Regions from separate parts of the Sporosarcina sp. FSL K6-5500 genome, predicted to be linked through region 1. Evidence: riboswitches for the same ligand, from Rfam matches in the RefSeq annotation. Region 1 holds a riboswitch; each other region holds the start of a gene.
What was found. A riboswitch is a leader RNA that binds a small molecule or an ion and turns the genes downstream of it on or off. The one in region 1 is predicted to bind lysine.
Positions count from the first base shown of each region.

Region 2: it holds a riboswitch for lysine, as region 1 does, so the genes downstream of both, MKX62_RS16085 (aspartate kinase) here and MKX62_RS12825 (Na+/H+ antiporter NhaC family protein) in region 1, are expected to answer to the same signal.
Region 3: it holds a riboswitch for lysine, as region 1 does, so the genes downstream of both, dapA (4-hydroxy-tetrahydrodipicolinate synthase) here and MKX62_RS12825 (Na+/H+ antiporter NhaC family protein) in region 1, are expected to answer to the same signal.

Region 1 covers NZ_JBBOTP010000001.1:2,683,522-2,685,797, reverse strand. The annotation lists gene MKX62_RS12825 (Na+/H+ antiporter NhaC family protein) at 1-1,184, opposite strand, end outside; lysine riboswitch at 1,328-1,509, opposite strand; gene yunB (sporulation protein YunB) at 1,565-2,276, opposite strand, start outside.
Region 2 covers NZ_JBBOTP010000001.1:3,358,401-3,360,676, reverse strand. The annotation lists gene MKX62_RS16085 (aspartate kinase) at 95-1,312, opposite strand; lysine riboswitch at 1,404-1,583, opposite strand; gene uvrC (excinuclease ABC subunit UvrC) at 1,633-2,276, opposite strand, start outside.
Region 3 covers NZ_JBBOTP010000001.1:2,318,072-2,320,347, forward strand. The annotation lists gene MKX62_RS10885 (DUF4256 domain-containing protein) at 1-88, shown strand, start outside; gene dapA (4-hydroxy-tetrahydrodipicolinate synthase) at 194-1,078, opposite strand; lysine riboswitch at 1,201-1,378, opposite strand; gene MKX62_RS10895 (M48 family metallopeptidase) at 2,133-2,276, shown strand, end outside.

The DNA.
Region 1 (2,276 bases):
ATACAAGCAAGGATAAACATGATGACCGGCAGGAATGAAACCGATATATTCGATTTCAACACAAGCTCTGATAAATATAAGCCTGTTTCCAATTTTCCTATCAGGAATGATAATGACCACGCAAAAATAAGAATCAGCACAGGTGGCATCATTGCTTTCAATCCATTTATAAAGGCACTGCCAATAAGAGAATAGCTTGCCGTTTCATTATTTTTCATCTGTTGCATATATAATACTACCGCTATTAGCGTGGCGATAATTCCACCCGACAGTAATGCAAGAGAGACATCCGTATTTTCAAAAATTGACAAAAGGTTCATTGATCCGCCGGCTAAATAACCTGTCCAAATCATAACCGCAAATGTCACTGCAACAAGTGTGACGATTGGTGCGACTAAATCCCGAACGCGGCCATGTGCGTGTACTGGGAAGTCTTCTTTTAACTGACCTGGAATTGTTTTAGCAGGATCAAATAATTGACCTGTTTCTGTAGCAAGTTGTTCATGTCTCTTCATTTCGAATAGATCGAAATTGGTCCACGCAAGGAAAAACACCATTGCAAGTGTTGCAATAACGTAAAAATTCATAGGCGCCATCATAATGAAGGCAGATAGTGGTGAATAGCTAATCGCTGCAGCACCACCAAATATAAGTGCAAGTTGGCCTATTAAAAAGGCACCCCAACTTGAAATTGGTGAAATGACACAAATCGGTGCTGAGGTTGAATCGATAAAATAAGCTAGTTTTGCTCTTGAAACTCGATGCTGATCTGTAATCGGACGAGCAATTTGGCCAACTGCCAATGCATTGAAATAGTCATCCACAAAAATAGCTATACCGAGAAATACTGTGAGCAGTTTTGCACCACGTTTTGTTTTGATGTGCCGCACTGCCCATTCTGCAAATGCCCTGCTTCCACCGGATAAACTAACAAATGCAGTGATAACCCCTAATAGAAGGATGAAAAGGATAATGTAAATGTTCCCTGTATTCAGTCCACCATCCCAAAATGTAGCCTTAACTGACTCCCATAAATTTTTTAATGATTCAACAGGTCCGAACGACGCCGCCAGCAGAGCACCTGAGACTATTCCTGCTCCGAGCGACAACAGCACCCGTTTAGTTGCAAACACCATAATAATTGCGATTAGTGGTGGTAAAATTGATACCCATGTTCCTATCATCTACTATTCCTCCATTTAGTCGGGTTGAGGCCCTGTATAGGGGGAATAAAAAAACGGCTACTAATTACACTCAGCAGAGTGCATCAGGAGCCGGCTTTATCTACGTTTCGTTTGTTGGATAACTAATACTGCTTATCTAACTCACGACTTGTAGCTCATCATACATGTTCAAAAATGTATGACAGTGTTATCCCTATTCGGAATAACCCCAGCCTGATAGATCCCGACGATCTTACCAAACTTCGGCAAAGCTTCCTTTTACACACGGTCATCGGTGTCAATCTCGCGTGTGTGACTAATAAGCAATGCAGCCTCTACCCAATCGATATTTCAATCCTCTACTAGCCTATCAGTTATCCACACCATTTTCAAGTCCCTTTTCATTCCTCTATCGCGGGAGGGGCTGGAACTTCGACCGATGGCGGATCCCCACCACCAGTCGTATAGATTTGAGGTACTGTTGATTGAATTAGTCCCATAGCTACCGGAATCTTCTGTGTCACTACACTTTGCTTTGTTGCAAGTGGGACAATGATTTGGACATTTACTGTTAATAATATATTCACTTCAACAACGGCATTGTTAATACCAAATTCACTAATTTTTGTATCTATAGTCGCTTGTACTTGACCTATGACATGAAAACGAATCGGTATTTTAGGCCCTAAGTTCCCTAGTAGTGGAATATTTGCCGCTTGAGCAAGAGGGACAAAAAAGACAATTCCCTCTTCACGTTTCATTGCTTGCGAATCAAATTCTATCTCATCTGTTGGTAATAAAGCTAGATTGCCCGCTTCAGCCTGTTGAAGATGGGACTCGACAAGACCATGTGTCTCCGCTAATACTCTGTTGATGATTTCAGTGTTGAATTTCACCATCCCTTTAGAATCGTTCGGGACGTTTACAATGATATCATTGACATCAAGTACATTGGCAGTCCTGGAATTGATGGCTTTATTGATAACATGGGCCGCGATTTTTTCTGTCTGTACCTCTGCATATTGAATATAAATTGGGGCAAGCCTTGCATTAATAATGTAAATAAAAAGGGCAATTGCGATAAGAATTGCAGGAATAAGAAGGGGTAACAAT
Region 2 (2,276 bases), 670 kb from region 1:
AATTTACAAGGTAGGCTTTATTAAAAGTGATAGAGCGCCCTTTGTCTTCAGGCACTTGCAATAAAATGGTTAACAATAGACATAACAAATTATTTCAGTCGTTGTCTAACCCGAATTGTTTATGAAGCGCCGCTACCGCTATTTCCATATCCGATTCTGGAATAACTACGGATACCTTGATTTCAGACGTACTAACCATTTTCACAGGAACTGATGCACTACGGAGTATCTCAAACATTTGTGCAGCGACTCCTGGGTTGGATACCATTCCACTTCCAACGATTGAAACTTTCGCAAGACCCACTTCAAAGTCGGCTCTGTTGTAACCAAGGGCTTCTTTTTCTGTCTCCAAAACATTAATAGCTTCTGCAAAATCCTCTTTCTTAATGGAAAATGACACAGACGGCTGTACGCCTTCCATAATTGTCTGGACGATAATATCGACGTTAACATGGTGATCCGCAAGTGCAGTGAATATATTCGCAAGCGAGCCATTGTATGGAACGTCATACATAACTGTAATCCGAATAATATCTCTTTCAAAGGCGATGCCCCGAACAATTAAATTGTTTTCCAAATCAATTTCCTCCTTGATAATCGTTCCTTCACCTTCCATATGTGCAGGTCTGACCCGAAGCGGCATTTGATGGTTCTTGGCAAACTCCACCGCTCTTGGGTGAAGTACTCCTGCGCCTAAATTCGCGATTTCAAGCATTTCATCATATGATATTTCCTCAAGTTTCTTCGCTTGTCCAATTAATCTTGGATCTGTCGTAAATACCCCTTCAACGTCTGTGTAAATATCACAGATAGCTGCATCTATTGCAATCGCAATCGCCACAGCACTTGTATCAGATCCCCCGCGACCAAGTGTTGTCAACTCACCCGAGCTGTCAGCACCTTGAAAGCCGGTTATCACTGCAACAGCACCCGATTCAAGCGTCGATACAACCTTATCTGCATGGACTTGCTCGATTCGCGCATTGCCGTGAACTGACTCTGTCGTTACACCCGCTTGCCACCCTGTATATGAGCGAGCCTCCAAACCTTGTGCCGCAATTGCCATCGCTAAAAGGGATGCTGTTACTTGCTCACCTGTCGCAAGTAGCATATCAAGTTCGCGGCGGCCCGCTTTCGGATTAACTTCCACGGCGAGCTTTAGAAGATCATCCGTTGTTTTCCCCATTGCAGAGACGATAACCGCAACTTGATTCCCCCGACTTACTTCATCTTGTACAAGCTTTGCAGCGCGTGCAATCCTCTCGGGGTTCGCAACTGATGTGCCACCAAATTTCATTACAATTCGTTCCATAATTATTCCCTCCAATTTCCCCCTGAACGCAAAAACGGCCCTCATAAGTATGAGAGCCGGTCCGATTGGAGCGCTCGCCGAAGAGCCGCCCCGTTCAGATAGCTCTCCAGGTATTTTTATACCTGACAGACTTCCATTTATTCAATGGAAATCCAGCAGGACAATCGTGACAGCCGATTGGTCCGCTTCGGCGAATACTCCTTTCAATCCCGTTCATCAGGCTGCCGCCTTCCGGAGATTTACTATTGGTATCCGCACCTCTATCTTCACTACATATGCAATTTTTTAGTGAAAAAACTCAGTGCGTTCACTCTATCACATTACTTCTTTTCTCGCAATGCCTCTTCACGGAAATACGTTTCCACTGATTCCGCAACCACCTTCGGCAAGCCCGCTTGTTGCAGCTCTTCAACGGATGCTTCACGAATCTTTTTCATAGATTCAAAGTGTTTAAGTAATAATGTTTTCCGTTTCGGTCCGACGCCTGGTAATCCATCGAGCGCTGATGTCAATGAATTAGTTTCGCGCCGTTGCCTGTGGAAAGTAATTGCAAACCTGTGCACCTCGTCTTGAATTCGCTGTAACAAGTAAAACGCTTCACTCGTTCTCTTTAGCGGGATCATTTCAATCGGATTGCCATAGAGAAGTTGCGCCGTCTGGTGTTTATCGTCCTTCGCAAGTCCAGCAATTGGAATCGACAAGTTCAACTCATCTTCAATGATTTCCCTGGCCGCTTCCATATGACCTTTACCACCATCTATAACGATAAGGTCAGGTAATGGCAAATCATCCTTTAGCACACGGATATAACGCCGCCTTACAACTTCACGCATCGCCGCATAGTCATCGTGTGCTGCCGCAGTTTTCGTCTTATACTTTCGGTAGTCTTTACGGTTCGGTTTCCCATCAAGGAATGACACCATCGCAGAGACGGCATCTGAACCGTACATATGTGAATTATCAA
Region 3 (2,276 bases), 370 kb from region 1:
TTGGCGCTACGACACTGTCTTTGTGTATCACAATGGAGCAGAATCCTACTATGCTGCCAGGGGGTTCCGTGGCTCGCTGAGGGTCTAAATTTCGCACCCACTAAGCTTATAGACGATGAGATAGAGTGATGGGTGCCAGGTTCTTATTGATTTGTGAATTGTTTTAGAACCTGGTACCTGTCACAATGGTTTATTAAGAAGTTACTTTTTCATGGATATCTAGTGCTCGTTGTAGTGAACTTAGTTGTTCATCGCTTAAAGGAATCATAGGTAAGCGGACACCACCGACAGGGATTCCTTTTAAATTCAAAGCTGCTTTTACAGGTGATGGATTTGGAGCAGCAAAAAGTGCTTTCATTATTGGTAGTAGTCTACGATGAACCTTAGCTGCCTCTTGAATATTGCCGCTTTTGAAATGTTCAATCATCGTTTGCATTTCATTTCCTATAACATGGGATGCTACAGAAATAACACCTGTTCCACCAATTGATAACACTGGAATTGTTAAACCATCATCACCGCTATACAATGAAAAATCTTCAGGTGTATGAGTAATAATTTCGACCATCGCATCTAAATCACCGCTTGCCTCTTTAATAGAAACGATATTAGGTATTTTTGAAAGGCGAATGACTGTTTCAGCAGATATGTTGACAACACTGCGTCCGGGAACATTATAAAGTATAATCGGTAAAGATGTGACCTCCGAAATTGTCTTAAAGTGTTGATATAATCCTTCTTGAGATGGGTTGTTATAGTATGGCGCAACGAGCATAATACCATCGACACCTACATCTTCTGCAAGTATTGTTAGTTCAATTGATCCTTTTGTGTTGTTCGAGCCTGTACCAGCAATCACCGGAATTCTGCCATTCACAACGTCCACTGCAAACTTAAATAATTTGACCTTTTCTTCTTCTGTTAACGTCGGAGACTCTCCTGTTGTACCAGATACCACTAAGCCATCTGTTCCATTAGCAATTAAATAATTAATTAAGTTTTTTGTAGCTTGAAAATCAATTTCACCATTTTCATCAAAAGGAGTCACCATAGCAGTTAATACTTGTCCGAAATTCATTATTTCTCCACATCCTATAATTTATTTTAAAAAAATAGAGGAAGAAGGGCAGTTAGTGAATGAACGCAAAAAAGCAACAACAAGGGCTCGTTGTTGCAGTAGAAATAATAAATTATTTCTTTGCATAAGATAGCCCTCCATATAGTTTCCTATATGACAATTCTGTGTTTATTCAACACAGAACCAGCTTCAAGAAAATGAGATTCTCTCCACTTCGGCAAATTCCCCTTTCCACAAATGTCACAGGATCTCATCATCCTCCACGTGTGTACTGATGGTCTTTGCGCCTCTATCCTTACTTCAAAATTTTTGAAATAAGTGAATTTCTAATTAGACAAACCTTACCTCTATTCTAACGCAATTGCAAGGGAAAGGTGCCGAGTTCTAGAAAGGTTCTGAATTTAATGGGGACTTGATATTCTTTTAAATGTTATTTCGTCTGTTGATGACCCATTTATTTGAATAAAATACTAGTGAGAAGGGCTTGATGACCTTCATTTTCACTGGACTATTTCCGGCTAACTATTCATGACAGATTTACTGAGGGGTACTAGCCATACATTTTTTAGTAATCCTGTTGTGGATAGTAGCCTGTCGCGTTCCTGCATTGTTCAAGTGGAAAATGCAGCTGTTTTGGAAGAAATGAATAGATGACTTTCTATAGAGAGTGTAAGTGCCCGAAGATACAATTTCGGGCACTCTTGAACGTTGTATAATGTGCTTCTTGCTTACTTTTAAGAAAGACTATGCATCTAATCATGTGATGCCTAATAGAAAGTGACACTTCTTTACTATTAAAAAAGAGAAAATCATAAAGAAAGTTTCAGCCGCCAAAATTGTATCTTTGGCGGATTATATCCAGATAAGAAGAACCGCTGTTCTTTCGTCCCAAAAAGTAGTTGTACACGTAGCGTTTGTTGCCAGAATGGTTAATACACACTAAGATGAATGTATCAGGAAGCGAATCGATGGATTGTGGCTAAGAATAGAAAGAAAACAGCGGATTAGTTAATAAACAAGAGTTAGGAATAAATGTATAAAGGTGATGTTAGTTATGAAAGTTGAAATTGAAAATGAAATTATAGAATTTAATGTTCAGTATGGAAATAGGAAGAAGCTAGCGATTCAGATAGATTCGTTTGGTTTCATAACTGTTAAAGCTCCAAATGACACAAGTAAAGAAATGATTGTCAGTGCC